DNA from 2 places in the Anoxybacillus andreesenii genome. Region 2 is predicted to be linked to the other one. Evidence: a T-box and tRNA genes for the amino acid it is inferred to sense, from the RefSeq annotation. Region 2 holds a T-box; the other holds one or more tRNA genes.
The links. A T-box is a leader RNA that pairs with one kind of tRNA and senses whether it is charged. The one in region 2 lies ahead of leuS (leucine--tRNA ligase), so its partner is inferred to be a tRNA-Leu.
Positions count from the first base shown of each region.

Region 1: it encodes a tRNA-Leu, which carries the amino acid that the T-box ahead of leuS (leucine--tRNA ligase) is inferred to sense. The anticodon was not compared.

Region 1 covers NZ_JAUSTU010000055.1:137-4,327, reverse strand. Annotated here, with positions in the region: tRNA gene J2S07_RS21510 (tRNA-Glu) at 1-72, shown strand; tRNA gene J2S07_RS21505 (tRNA-Val) at 79-154, shown strand; tRNA gene J2S07_RS21500 (tRNA-Met) at 334-407, shown strand; tRNA gene J2S07_RS21495 (tRNA-Asp) at 446-522, shown strand; tRNA gene J2S07_RS21490 (tRNA-Phe) at 539-614, shown strand; tRNA gene J2S07_RS21485 (tRNA-Tyr) at 642-725, shown strand; tRNA gene J2S07_RS21480 (tRNA-Trp) at 748-821, shown strand; tRNA gene J2S07_RS21475 (tRNA-His) at 833-908, shown strand; tRNA gene J2S07_RS21470 (tRNA-Gln) at 916-990, shown strand; tRNA gene J2S07_RS21465 (tRNA-Gly) at 994-1,068, shown strand; tRNA gene J2S07_RS21460 (tRNA-Cys) at 1,079-1,152, shown strand; gene J2S07_RS21455 (GNAT family N-acetyltransferase) at 1,323-1,886, shown strand; gene J2S07_RS21450 (GNAT family N-acetyltransferase) at 1,925-2,482, shown strand; tRNA gene J2S07_RS21445 (tRNA-Leu) at 2,609-2,690, shown strand; gene J2S07_RS21440 (SIR2 family protein) at 2,900-3,940, shown strand.
Region 2 covers NZ_JAUSTU010000013.1:128,469-138,211, reverse strand. Annotated here, with positions in the region: gene metK (methionine adenosyltransferase) at 1-318, shown strand, start outside; gene J2S07_RS14410 (gamma carbonic anhydrase) at 519-1,037, opposite strand; gene J2S07_RS14405 (alpha/beta hydrolase) at 1,190-1,993, shown strand; gene tbcS (tetraprenyl-beta-curcumene synthase) at 2,006-3,082, shown strand; gene mnmM (tRNA 5-(aminomethyl)-2-thiouridylate-methyltransferase MnmM) at 3,149-3,721, opposite strand; gene mnmL (tRNA modification radical SAM protein MnmL/YtqA) at 3,718-4,680, opposite strand; gene J2S07_RS14385 (YtzC family protein) at 4,951-5,214, shown strand; gene J2S07_RS14380 (glycogen biosynthesis protein GlgD) at 5,227-5,406, shown strand; gene J2S07_RS14375 (MDR family MFS transporter) at 5,594-6,784, shown strand; T-box leader at 6,913-7,135, shown strand; gene leuS (leucine--tRNA ligase) at 7,301-9,715, shown strand.

The sequences.
Region 1 (4,191 bases), on a different contig from region 2:
GGCCCCTTGGTCAAGCGGTTAAGACACCGCCCTTTCACGGCGGTAACACGGGTTCGAATCCCGTAGGGGTCATTATTTGGAGGATTAGCTCAGCTGGGAGAGCACCTGCCTTACAAGCAGGGGGTCGGCGGTTCGATCCCGTCATCCTCCACCATGATTTTTTGCAAAGCAAAAGATTTCCTATAATATTATCGCGGGGTGGAGCAACGAGTGTTACTTCATCGAATAAACTGCGAGTTGTACCGATTGAGCTGCATCTTGAATCAGCTTACTGAAATCGGGACAGTCATATGGGGATTTAAGAGCATGGAAAAAATTCATAAATAATATTATCGCGGGGTGGAGCAGTCTGGTAGCTCGTCGGGCTCATAACCCGAAGGTCGCAGGTTCAAATCCTGTCCCCGCAATCAAGGAAGCTTATATTTCCTTTCATTAGTTTTACTTTGGTCCGGTAGTTCAGTTGGTTAGAATGCCTGCCTGTCACGCAGGAGGTCGCGGGTTCGAGTCCCGTCCGGACCGCCATTATAGTAAAAGAATTGGCTCAGTAGCTCAGTCGGTAGAGCAATGGACTGAAAATCCATGTGTCGGCGGTTCGATTCCGTCCTGAGCCACCATTTTTTCATAATGTATGGCTTTAGCTTGGAGGGGTAGCGAAGTGGCTAAACGCGGCGGACTGTAAATCCGCTCCTTCGGGTTCGGCGGTTCGAATCCGTCCCCCTCCACCATATAGTTTATTTATGATAATATAGGGGTATAGTTTAAAGGTAGAACGAAGGTCTCCAAAACCTTTGGTGTGGGTTCGATTCCTACTACCCCTGCCAATTTCATAATGGCGGTCGTGGCGAAGTGGTTAACGCATCGGATTGTGGCTCCGACACTCGTGGGTTCGATTCCCATCGATCGCCCCATACATATTGGGCTATAGCCAAGCGGTAAGGCAACGGACTTTGACTCCGTCATTCGTAGGTTCGAATCCTGCTAGCCCAGCCATTTGCGGAAGTAGTTCAGTGGTAGAACACCACCTTGCCAAGGTGGGGGTCGCGGGTTCGAATCCCGTCTTCCGCTCCATATTGTTTTTGGCGGCATAGCCAAGTGGTAAGGCAGAGGTCTGCAAAACCTTTACCACCGGTTCGAATCCGGTTGCCGCCTCCAGATGATTTTCACACGTTATTTAGAATAACGTTTTTTTATTTATGGGACTAATTAATTTGTAACATGGAATATACGAGTATGATAAGATTTAATCTATATGATTAAGTCTTTTTTTATAAATTGAAATAATTGAAGATTTCAATTAAACGCAATTTTAGGGGTTGTGGATTATGAACATTGAAGATATTTATGGCAATTTGCCAGTTTTAGAAACACCAAGGTTAAAACTAAGAAAGGTTACAATGGATGATATAGAGAATATGTTCTCCTACGCAACAAATGATGAAGTATCTAAATATGTGACCTGGGATACACATAAAACGATGGCAGATACCGAAGAGTTTATCCAGTTCGTTCTGCAGCAATATGAAAGCCATAAGGTTGCACCATGGGCTATTGAATACAAGGAAACCGGTCAAATGATAGGAACCATCGACTTCGTCTGGTGGAAGCCGTCACAGCATACTGCAGAAATAGGATATGTGATTTCTCCAGAATATTGGGGAAAGGGCATAACGACTGAAGCTGCAAAAGCCCTCGTTCAATTTGGATTCGCCAACATGGATTTGGTTCGTATACAGGCTAGATGTTTTGTAGAAAATATCGCCTCGCAGCGAGTGATGGAGAAAGCTGGTATGACTTATGAGGGCACCCATAGAAAAGGAATGTGTGCAAAGAATAGGTTTTGGGATATTAAGATGTATGCCATTTTAAAGGAAGATTTTTTTCAATAACTAGGAAACAAGTAATCTATTTTTGGGGTGGAGTTTGATTGAGTTATCAAGAAAATGAATTGACTATAAGACCAATTAAAGATGATGATTTAGAAAGATTGTGGGAGCTTATCTTCAAAGAGGAATCCCCTGAATGGAAAAAGTGGGATGCCCCATATTATGAACTTAAACAAATATCATTTGAAGAGTTTTGGGAGCAGAGGGCTACCTTTGCCAATCCAGATAATCGTTGGGCTATTGTGATTGCTGGAGAGGTTATCGGAACCGTAGGCTACTATTGGGAGCATGAGCCTTCTAAATGGCTCGAAATGGGGATTGTCATTTACGACCCAAAATATTGGAGTGGTGGTTATGGGACCAATGTGATACGCCTGTGGATTAATCATTTGTTTCATACCCTGCCTCTCGTTCGGGTAGGCTATACTACATGGTCAGGAAATGAAAGAATGATCAAAGTAGGAGAAAAGCTCGGCATGAAAATGGAGGCAAGGATTCGCAAGGTTCGATATTATAATGGTGAGTATTACGATTCTATCCGAATGGGCTTGCTTCGGGAAGAGTGGGAAATGAATCAAATTTTCCACAAAGATAGATAAATTTCATTCCTAAAAAAGCTCATTTTCAATTGACAACAACTAAATATCATGATAAGATATTCTTTGTCTTGAGATACTAAATTGTTGTTCTAGAATAACAATTGTTCCACAGGACATTGATATCATGCCGGTGTGGCGGAATAGGCAGACGCGCACGACTCAAAATCGTGTTCCGTGAGGAGTGTCGGTTCGACCCCGACCACCGGTATCAAAAGAATAAAGTAGGTTCGTTTTAATAAAGTTTAAAAGCTCACAAACGTTGATACACAAATGTTTGTGGGCTTTTTTATTTGATATGATTCCGATAGAAAAAGATAGGAATTGATTTTGAATTACACAAAAATTACACATTACTAAATTTGTTTTACACAAGTTTTTACACAAATTTTTATGATTGAGAGAATGAGGTGAACTTTAATGAATAGTGAAGAGTTTGAAATAATAATGAAACAGCGTCCACATGTGGTTTTACTTGGAGCGGGAGCAAGTGTTGCTGCTATCCCGAACGGAGATAAAAAAGGTAAGCAGACATCAGTAATGGCTGGTTTTATTGAAAAATTAGGAATGACAGATAGTATTAATGAAATTAGACTGCAGACAGAAAGTGATAACCTTGAAGATATATACTCAGAATTGAAAAGTCGTCCTGAGTGTGAAGCTATTACTCTAGAACTAGAGAAAAAAATCTATAGTTATTTTTTTGATTTTGAAATACCAGATGAACCAACTATTTATGATTTCATGCTCCTGAGTTTAACAAAAAAAGATTTAGTTGCTACTTTTAATTGGGATCCCTTACTTCTTCAGGCATATAAGAGAGTATACCAGTATACTGATAATTTACCCAAATTAGCTTTTTTACATGGGAACGTTTATGTTGGTATCTGTCATGAACATAAACGCGGTGGTCTTATTCAAAACAATTGTCCGATCTGTGGGAAATCCTTTGAACCTACAAATTTATTGTATCCTGTAAAGGAAAAGGATTATACTAACGACATCTTTATAAGAGATAATTGGAATATTACTAAGCATTATTTGAAGAGTGCATATATGTTTACGATATTCGGGTATAGCGCACCTAAAACTGATGTTTCTGCAATTGAATTGTTGAAGGAAGCTTGGGGTACGGTGGAAAAAAGAAATCTTGAGGAAATTGAAATTATTGATATTAGACCGGAGGAAGAATTGAGAGAAACGTGGGATGAGTTTATACATACACATCATTATAAAACCCATACAGACTTATTTAGTTCTTCATTAGGAAAGTTCCCTAGACGTACATGTGAAGCAACATTTGATATGTTAATGAATGTGAAATGGTTAGACGGTTCAAAAGGATTTAAAAATGAAATGAGCTTCGAGGATATCGGAACATACATCAATAATTTATTGGTTGAAGAAAATAAGAGGGGGAAAATTTTGAGCAACCCATATTTAGCAAAAATTAATAGTTAAGACATAATAAATAACGGGAAGTTGTCCTTATAAACAAGAAGCCTGATAAATCAACGATTATCAGGCTTTTTAAGATACTTACAAAAGTTTATGTTGTGAATCTTGTTCTTCGGATATAGGTACATTTAATCGTACATTTCAGTAAAAGTATCAACAGCAAGCTTATCATTTTTTTCCTTTGATTCCTTGAGAAGATGAGCATATCTTTTTAAAGTAGTATCAATGTCTTTATGGCCTAAACGCTCACTTAC
Region 2 (9,743 bases):
TATGTCGCCAAAAACATTGTTGCTGCAGGACTGGCAGATAAGGTGGAAGTACAGCTAGCCTATGCCATCGGTGTTGCCAGACCAGTTTCTATCTCTGTTGATACCTTTGGAACGGGGAAGGTAAGTGAGGATGTACTTGTGGAGCTCGTGCGTAATCATTTTGATCTACGTCCAGCCGGCATTATCAAAATGTTAGATTTACGTCGTCCAATTTATAAGAAGACGGCCGCATATGGTCATTTTGGGCGAACTGATATTGATGTTCCTTGGGAGCGTACAGACAAAGCAGATGTGCTTCGAGAACAGGCTGGAAAATAGAATAAGTAGGCTTTGTTAATGTACAGTGTTGATTATAGCCTTATACGTGAACGTGAACGGGTTTTATTCGGTACGAATAACTTAGAGAACGTACACGTATAAGGGGATATGAAGATCAACAACAAAAGATAACCGAGCCAATACGTTAAAAAGAAGTTACATCGTTTATGTGTAACTTCTTTTTTCTCACATGGAAGTGGTTATGAATTTTGCTGTAAGGATTTATAGTACTGTCCTTTTTCTGCATACTCTCTTGAAATTCTTTTCATATCGGCAATGTCGTCTTCATTCAGTTCCCTTATAACCTTCGCTGGTCTCCCAAAAGCAAGGGTGTTTGGTGGGATTTTCTTACCTTGAGGAACCAAGCTGCCTGCTCCAATAAATGCACCTTCTCCAATCTCAGCTCCGTCTAGAATGATCGAGCCCATACCAATTAAAGCTCTTTTACGAAGGATGCAGCTATGTAAGATCACCTGATGCCCCACTGTTACCTCATCCTCGATAATGAGAGGATTATTAGGGCTTTGATGGAGGACACTATTATCCTGGATATTGACCTTCTTACCGATGATCGTTGGGGCTACGTCTCCCCTTATAACCGTGTTAAACCATATGCTTGACTCATCGCCAATTTTAACATCTCCAGTAATGGTGACATAATCAGCAATGAAGGCAGTTGATGAAATGTGTGGCCATTTGTTATGAAATGGATAAATCATAAACCATCTCTCCTTATTTTTATGGGTAATTTCATTCTACCGAATAATATAAATAAAGTGTGAATAATTGTTTTCGGAGCAGTAAATTCATGAGTTGATCTTTTGTTTTGTGCTAAAATAATGATAGCTTCAAGTCGAAGGAGGGGAAATTCATGTGGAAGTGGGAACCAGACGGAGAGGCAAAAGGAGTTATTGTCATGGTGCACGGTGCTTTAGAGCATCATCGCCGTTACGGCTGGCTAATTGAAATGTGGCGTCAGGCTGGTTTTCAGGTCATTATGGGCGACCTGCCAGGGCATGGGATGACGACAAGATCTAAACGAGGACATATCGACTCCTTTGACGACTATTTAGATGAGGTCAAGGCGTGGGTTGAAACCGCCTATCAGTTTGATTTACCAGTGTTCTTGCTCGGTCATAGTATGGGTGGACTTATCACCATTCGTTTATTGCAGGAGGAGAATCTCAATCTTGCCGGTGTCATCCTTTCTTCACCGTGCTTAGCGCTCGTGAATAGGCCAGGAAAAATACTAAATGGGATTTCTTATCTTCTCAACGTGATTGCGCCCGAATTAAGATTAAATTCAGGCATTAGTGTCGATATCGCAACGCGGAACAAAGAAATTCTGGACATTGATCGAAATGATACTCTTTATATTGATAAAATTTCTATCAGGTGGTTCCGTGAATTGGATGCTTCCATGAAGCTTGCCTTTGAGGAGCTTCAAAAAGTGAAGGATGTACCTATGCTTGTAATGCAAGCGGGGGATGACAAAATCGTGAATAAACAAGCAGTGACAGAATGGTTCAACCACGCTCCATTATCTGAAAAAAGATTCAAGGAATGGCCTAAATGCTACCATGAAATCTTTAACGATCCAGAACGGGACGAAGTATTTGAATATGCAAAGGATTTTGTTTATAGTCAATTGAAGGCGATTGGATACGTCGTATAAGGAGGAATTTCTATGGCAGTACCGTCTGAGCCGCTCAGTCTAATGTCCAAAGTATATAGAAAAATTCTACCGACCGCTCATATGGAGCTGGCCTATTGGAAAAAAAGGGCGACGGAAATTCCTGATGATGAGCTAAGAAAACAGGCACTTGCAAGCATTGAAACGAAAACCTTTCACTGTGAGGGTGGTTCTATTCTTGCTTTTATGGCTGGAGAAAAATACAAAGAAGCCATCAAATTCATTGTGGCCTATCAAACCATTAGCGATTATTTAGACAATCTTTGCGATCGAAGCACATCCCTAGATCCTGAGGATTTTTCAGCACTCCATGAATCCATGGAGGTAGCGTTAACTGTAGGAAAAGATCATCAGGATTACTATCGCTTTCGAAAGGAAAAAGATGATGGGGGTTATCTGCGAGAATTGGCTGAAACCTGTCAGAGCGTCCTCCAAAATAATCCTCATTATCTTCACATAAAAGATTATTTGCTAGAGCTTTGCCGCTATTATTGTGACCTCCAAATACATAAGCATGTCAAGGTGGATGAGCGAATCCCAAGACTCAAAAGCTGGTTCGAGGAGCATAAGAGTCAAATACCCGAAATGGAATGGTATGAATTTTCTGCGTGCTCTGGCTCTACTTTAGGCATCTTCTGCTTAATTTCCCACGGGATGAGTGAGGATTTCAAGTCTAGCCATGCTGAGAAAATTAGAAATGGCTATTTTCCATATATCCAAGGGCTGCATATTTTACTCGATTACTTTATTGATCAGGAAGAGGATAAAAAGGGTGGCGATTTGAACTTTTGCTTTTATTATAAAAATGAGCAGAGTTTGTTCGAACGGTTGAAGCACTTTGTGACAGAAGCAGACAAGCATACAGAGGGATTGCCTAACAAGCGTTTCCACCGACTAATCAATCGTGGGTTGTTAGGAATTTACTTGTCGGATGAAAAGGTCCGCTCGCAAAAATCTGTTCAGCATCTGGCAAAAGAGATCATCAAAAGCAGTGGCTTGGTCAGCTTCTTTTTCTATATGAATGGACGAGCCTATCGAAAGTTTCAAAAGTGGATTCCTTCTTTAAGATAATATTATTTGAACATGATGTGTGCTTGTGTACGAACAAAAACCCTCTCTCCAACGAAGGAGCGAGGGTTATCTTTTTTCAATCGCAATGATAAAAGGTGGATGATTGGCCTGATTGATAAATTGATATTGCAGTACATGAGCTTTTTTTTGATCAAGCTCCTTAGCATAAGATAGCAACTGATCCCGTTCGATTGCACCTTCAGTATGGCCGTGATAAATTACAAGGACAATAATTCCCTCCGGTGCGAGAATTTCTAGTAATTGCTCAAGTGCAGCGATCGTTGTATTTGGTTTTGTGACAATGGACTTGTCCCCACCAGGAAGATAGCCGAGATTAAAGATGGCGCCTTTTACTTTTCCATGAAATGAGGAAGGGACGGAGCTGAAAATCTCCTCGTGCCCTCGATGAAATAATGTGACCGGTTCATCCATGTTTTTTTCGGCTAGTCGTTTCTTTGTTTGAGTAATGGCATCCTCTTGAACATCAAAGCCGAAGACATGACCACTAGGACCAACAAGCTCCGCTAGAAAAAGTGTATCATGGCCATTGCCAACTGTAGCATCGACCACAATATCCCCTTTTTGAACGGTTTTTCTCAGTAAACTGCGGGCAAACGGCAATATTCCTTCAACTTTCATACTGTTGCCTCAAGACTACGATAATTTTTCCCTTGATAGCTGTTGCGGCGTTTGAGTTCGGCATCGATGGCATTCAATACTTCCCATTTGTTGACACTCCACATCGGTCCAACCATTAAATCAATCGGTCCATCCCCAGTAATGCGATGAACAATCATTTCAGGGGGTAAAATTTCTAGCTGATCACATACTAAGCTGACGTAGTCTTCCTGAGTTAAGAATTGGAGCATGCCTTTTTCATATTGCTTCACCATGGGTGTTCCCTTTAATAAATGAAGCAGGTGGATTTTGATCCCTTGGACATCTAGCTTCGCTACTTCACGAGCCGTTTCCATCATCATGTCATAGGTTTCAAGTGGCAATCCGTTGATGATATGGGAACAAACTCTTATTCCGTGCTTGCGCAGCTTTTCAACTCCTTGAACATAGCATTCAAAGTCATGGGCACGATTGATAAGGAGGGCGGTTCGTTCATGCACGGTCTGCAGGCCTAATTCGACCCAAAGATAGGTTCGTTCATTTAATTCAGCCAGGTACTCAACGACGTCATCTGGTAGGCAGTCAGGACGTGTAGCGATGGAAAGTCCAACTACCCCGTCTTGGGCTAGCACTCGCTCGTATTTTTCCCGTAATTCCTCAACGGGGGCATGAGTATTCGTAAAGGCCTGAAAATAGGCCATATACTTGCCATCCTTCCATTTTTCGTGCATTTTCTCTTTAATTTCATTAAATTGGATCTCAAGATCGTCAGCTCTATTCCCGGCAAAATCACCAGACCCTGCTGCACTACAGAAGGTGCAGCCTCCATGTGCGACGGTGCCATCACGGTTCGGGCAATCGAAGCCCCCATCTAGAGCGACCTTAAATACTTTATGGCCAAAATGCTGACGCAAATGGTAATTCCACGTGTGATACCTTTTATCATCTGTTGCATATAAAAAAGGGTTAGTCTGATTCATGTCAGTTAACCTCCTTGAAAATTCTTGTAGCATAGGCTCTAAATATACATTGCTAATATTAGCCCCTATGCATATGCGTGAACGGGTTTAGGGCGGTATATATCGACTTAGATACATAGCATGAGCATAAAAAGAATTTTAACACGAAATGACGTTTTTTCATAATGAAAGCAGGATGATGAAATTGATTAAATTAAAGTGAGAGTGAACAAACTAAAGAAGAAGCAGGTGGTTGCTTCGCATTTATTACAGTGGTAGGAGGTTGAAAGGATGGCTACACGTCAATCAATGGAAAACCTTCTTCAACAGTGTGAGGATGTTATTCGTCATGCTCAGGAACAATATGAGGAGAGCAGCAAACAGGAGCAATATAACGATTTAGGATATACGGAAGCATTACAGCAGCTTGAGACGACTTATAATGATGTTGCGAAAATGTCGCTCCATGCCAATGCACAGCAGCGCGAGCAGCTTCACCGCATGAGGCTTCAGCTCCAGCAAGTACAAAACAACATGATCCTTCGTGATCTGTAAGGAGAGGAAGACATGGTTAGAAAGCGTTCCAAACAGAGCAATCCAGAACAAAAGACACATAACAATGCCAATAGTCAAGATGTGGAATTTGGTCAGGAAGTGGACCAAATTCAGAAGGCAAAGAAAAAGTACGAAAAAACAGTTCAACCGACGAGGTCGAAGATTCACCCAGAGCATAGACAATCGAAATAACGATTTGGCCCCAATACTAACTGTATTGGGGCTTAATTTTTTGAAAAAATAAACAATGGGAATTAGGAGTTTTCCTTATTGAACTATTTGTGAAAAAGTCATAATATAATATTTTGGTTATCGAAACTTTTAACTGAAGTTTTTAACATATTCGAGATAATTTATGTTTGGGATCGGAGTGAATACTTTGCCACGCAACTTATGGTTATTAATCATCGGGATGGTCGTCAATGTCACTGGTTCTTCTTTTTTATGGCCCTTAAATTCAATTTACATTCATGATCACCTTGGGAAATCTCTGTCGGTGGCAGGCTTTGTCCTCATGCTTAATGCTGGGGCAACGGTGATTGGTAATTTATTCGGTGGCTATTTATTTGATAAAGCGGGAGGATATAAATCGATCCTTCTGGGGATTGGAATTGCTTTTCTTGCATTAACGGGCTTAACGCTCTGGCATAGCTGGTTGCCTTATGTTATTTTCTTAACAATTGCAGGGTTTGGTGCAGGAATTATTTTTCCATCCATGTTTGCCATGGCAGGTTCCGTTTGGAAGGAAGGGGGAAGAAGAGCGTTTAATGCAATTTATGTCGCACAAAACCTTGGAGTGGCAATTGGTGCTTCACTCGGTGGAGTGGTTGCCTCATATTCCTTTCAGCTAATCTTCTTTGCCAATGCACTGATGTATTTTATTTTCTTATTGATTGCTTTCTTTGGTTATCGTGGAATTGTAACGACAGTCAATAGACAAGTGGCTGGATTGCATGAGAAAAAGCCAATCAAGGATTATACAAGGCTATATGCCTTGTTCATTTTATGTACAGGATATCTATTATGCTGGGTAGGCTATGTGCAATGGCAAGCAACCATTTCTGCTTATACTCAGGAATTAAATATTTCTTTAAAGCAATATAGCTTTTTGTGGACGGTCAATGGAGCACTTATTGTTCTAGGGCAGCCCCTATTAAATCGAGCATTAGCAGCTTTTGAAAAGAAGATAAAAGGACAAATGATAGCTGGAATGCTTATTTTTATTGTCTCATTCTTGGTTGCAGCAAGGGCCGAGGCATTCTCAGGATTTTTGACGGCGATGGTGATTTTAACAATCGGGGAAATGCTAATTTGGCCAGCTGTTCCCACGATTGCAGATAAGCTTGCTCCAAAAGGCAAAGAAGGCTTTTATCAGGGGATTGTCAATAGCACGGCAACGGGTGGAAGAATGATTGGCCCTGTCCTAGGAGGCTTGCTTGTGGACCTCTACGGAATGACGATGCTTTTCATAGTCATGATTCTATTGATTAGCATCTCGATCTTTACGACCCTTATTTATGATCGGAAAACGGAGATCGTTTCGGAGGAATCTGCTGTTCTTAAGCATTAGATGATTAGCGAATTGACCAACATTAAAAGGGAACAATTTTGGATCGGTTGGCATAGACTATATATTACCTCTTGAACAGCTTGCATCTAGAACGGAAATTTAATACAATAATTTTATATTTGATAATCGTAATGACAGTGATAAGGAATAGTAATGATGCTAACCCGAAAAAAAAGAGAGTTGACGGCTGGTGAAAGTCAACCGGGAACATCATGAACTCGCCTTTGAGTTGCTGGTGTGAAGAGTGAGTAGCACCTGCCGTATTCCGCGTTAAGGAATTTAAGCGAGTGACATGGTCACTAATGTGGGTGGTACCGCGGGAGATTTAATCATAATCCTCTCGTCCCTTTGGGGATGAGGGGTTTTTTAATAGTTTTGGAAGGATTTTATTTCCAAAGTGTCCACCTCAGGTGTACAAATAGAGGCAAATGTCCACGAGTGGTACCAGGTACCGAAAAAAGAGGTACCGAAAAAGTATCGACAAAAGTACATAGATTTTTTTAGGAGGAAGGAAAGATGAGTTTTAATCATCAGCAAATTGAGAAGAAGTGGCAGCACTATTGGGAAGAGAATAAGACGTTCAAGACGATGGATGATAAAGGAAAGCGAAAGTTCTATGCGCTTGATATGTTCCCTTATCCGTCAGGAGCAGGCCTCCATGTGGGTCACCCTGAAGGATACACGGCGACAGATATTCTTTCAAGAATGAAGCGAGCGCAAGGCTACAATGTTCTACATCCAATGGGGTGGGATGCGTTTGGACTTCCAGCTGAGCAATATGCATTGGATACGGGAAATGATCCAGCGGAATTCACGGCGCATAATATTCAAACGTTCAAACGACAAATTAAGTCCTTAGGCTTTTCCTATGATTGGGATCGGGAAGTCAATACGACAGACCCAGATTACTACAAGTGGACGCAATGGATCTTTTTGAAATTGTATGAAAAAGGGCTTGCCTATATTGATGAGGTGGCTGTGAACTGGTGTCCGGCTCTTGGAACAGTACTTGCCAATGAAGAAGTTATTGATGGAAAAAGCGAACGCGGAGGCCATCCAGTCGAGAGACGTCCAATGAAGCAATGGATGTTAAAAATTACCGCTTATGCAGACCGCTTGCTTGAGGACCTAGAGGAGCTTGATTGGCCTGAGAGCTTAAAGGAAATGCAGCGCAATTGGATCGGTCGCTCAGAAGGGGCTGAGGTGACCTTCCAAATTGATGGTCATGATGAAACATTCACGGTTTTCACTACTCGTCCTGATACATTATTCGGAGCGACTTATGCGGTCTTAGCACCTGAGCATGCGCTAGTGAAGAAAATAACGACCGCTGAACAAGAGGGAGCAGTCAAAGCTTACTTAGATCAGATAAAAACAAAAAGTGATTTAGAGAGAACGGACTTAGCGAAGGAAAAAACAGGCGTATTTACAGGTGCCTATGCGATCAACCCTGCGAACAACGAGAAGATGCCGATTTGGATAGCCGATTATGTCCTTGTTAGCTACGGAACTGGCGCCATTATGGCCGTTCCAGGACATGATGAACGTGACCATGAGTTTGCGGTGAAATTTGACTTGCCAATTCGTGAGGTTGTTGCCGGCGGGGACGTTTCAAAGGAAGCCTATACAGGTGATGGTGAGCATGTCAACTCTGATTTCCTTAACGGCTTAAACAAAGAAAAGGCGATCCAAAAAATGATCGCTTGGCTTGAAGATAAGGGCATTGGTACGAAAAAAATAACCTACAGACTTCGCGATTGGTTATTTAGCCGCCAACGCTATTGGGGTGAGCCAATCCCAATTATTCATTGGGAAGATGGCACGATGACTGCGGTTCCAGAGGAAGAGCTTCCGTTAAAGCTTCCGGTAACAACGGAAATTAAGCCATCTGGAACGGGTGAATCACCGCTTGCCAACATTGAGGACTGGGTTAATGTTGTTGATCCAGTAACAGGCAAAAAAGGCCGCAGAGAAACGAATACCATGCCACAATGGGCAGGCAGCTGTTGGTACTACTTACGTTATATAGATCCGAAGAACGATCAAGCGCTAGCGGATAAGGAAAAATTAGCACAGTGGTTGCCAGTGGATATCTATATCGGTGGAGCAGAGCATGCGGTCCTTCACCTACTATATGCACGATTCTGGCATAAATTCCTCTATGATATCGGGGTAGTCACTACTAAGGAGCCATTCCAAAAGCTATTCAACCAAGGGATGATTCTTGGTGAAGGCAATGAAAAAATGAGTAAATCAAAAGGGAATGTCGTCAATCCAGATGATATCATTGAGAGCCACGGTGCTGATACACTTCGTCTGTACGAAATGTTCATGGGCCCATTGGATGCTTCGATTGCGTGGTCTACTAATGGTTTAGATGGTTCTCGTCGCTTCCTTGACCGCATTTGGCGTTTGTTTATTGAAGAGGATGGTTCATTAAATCCTAAGATTCAGGACAGAGAGGATACCGGGTTAGAAAAGGTGTATCACCAAACGGTTAAAAAAGTGACCGAGGACTTTGAAGGCTTACGCTTCAATACAGCCATTTCACAGCTTATGGTATTTATCAATGATGCTTATAAGGCTGAGGTATTACCGAAAAGATATGTGGAGGGATTCGTGAAGCTACTTGCTCCAATTGCCCCTCATATTTCCGAGGAGCTTTGGGAAAAGCTTGGTCACACAGAAACGATTTCCTATGAGGCTTGGCCTGCTTATGATGAGGCAAAGCTTGTCGATGATGAGGTTGAAATTGTTGTCCAAATTAACGGCAAGGTTAAAGCCAAGCTTTTGGTACCAGCTGATGCAAACCGAGAAGCATTGGAAGAAATTGCAATGGGTGATGTGAAGATTCAAGAGCAGATTGATGGCAAGACGATTCGCAAAGTGATTGCCGTCCCAGGAAAACTCGTTAATATTGTGGCAAACTAAAAGTGATAAACTCACAAGGCCTAACATG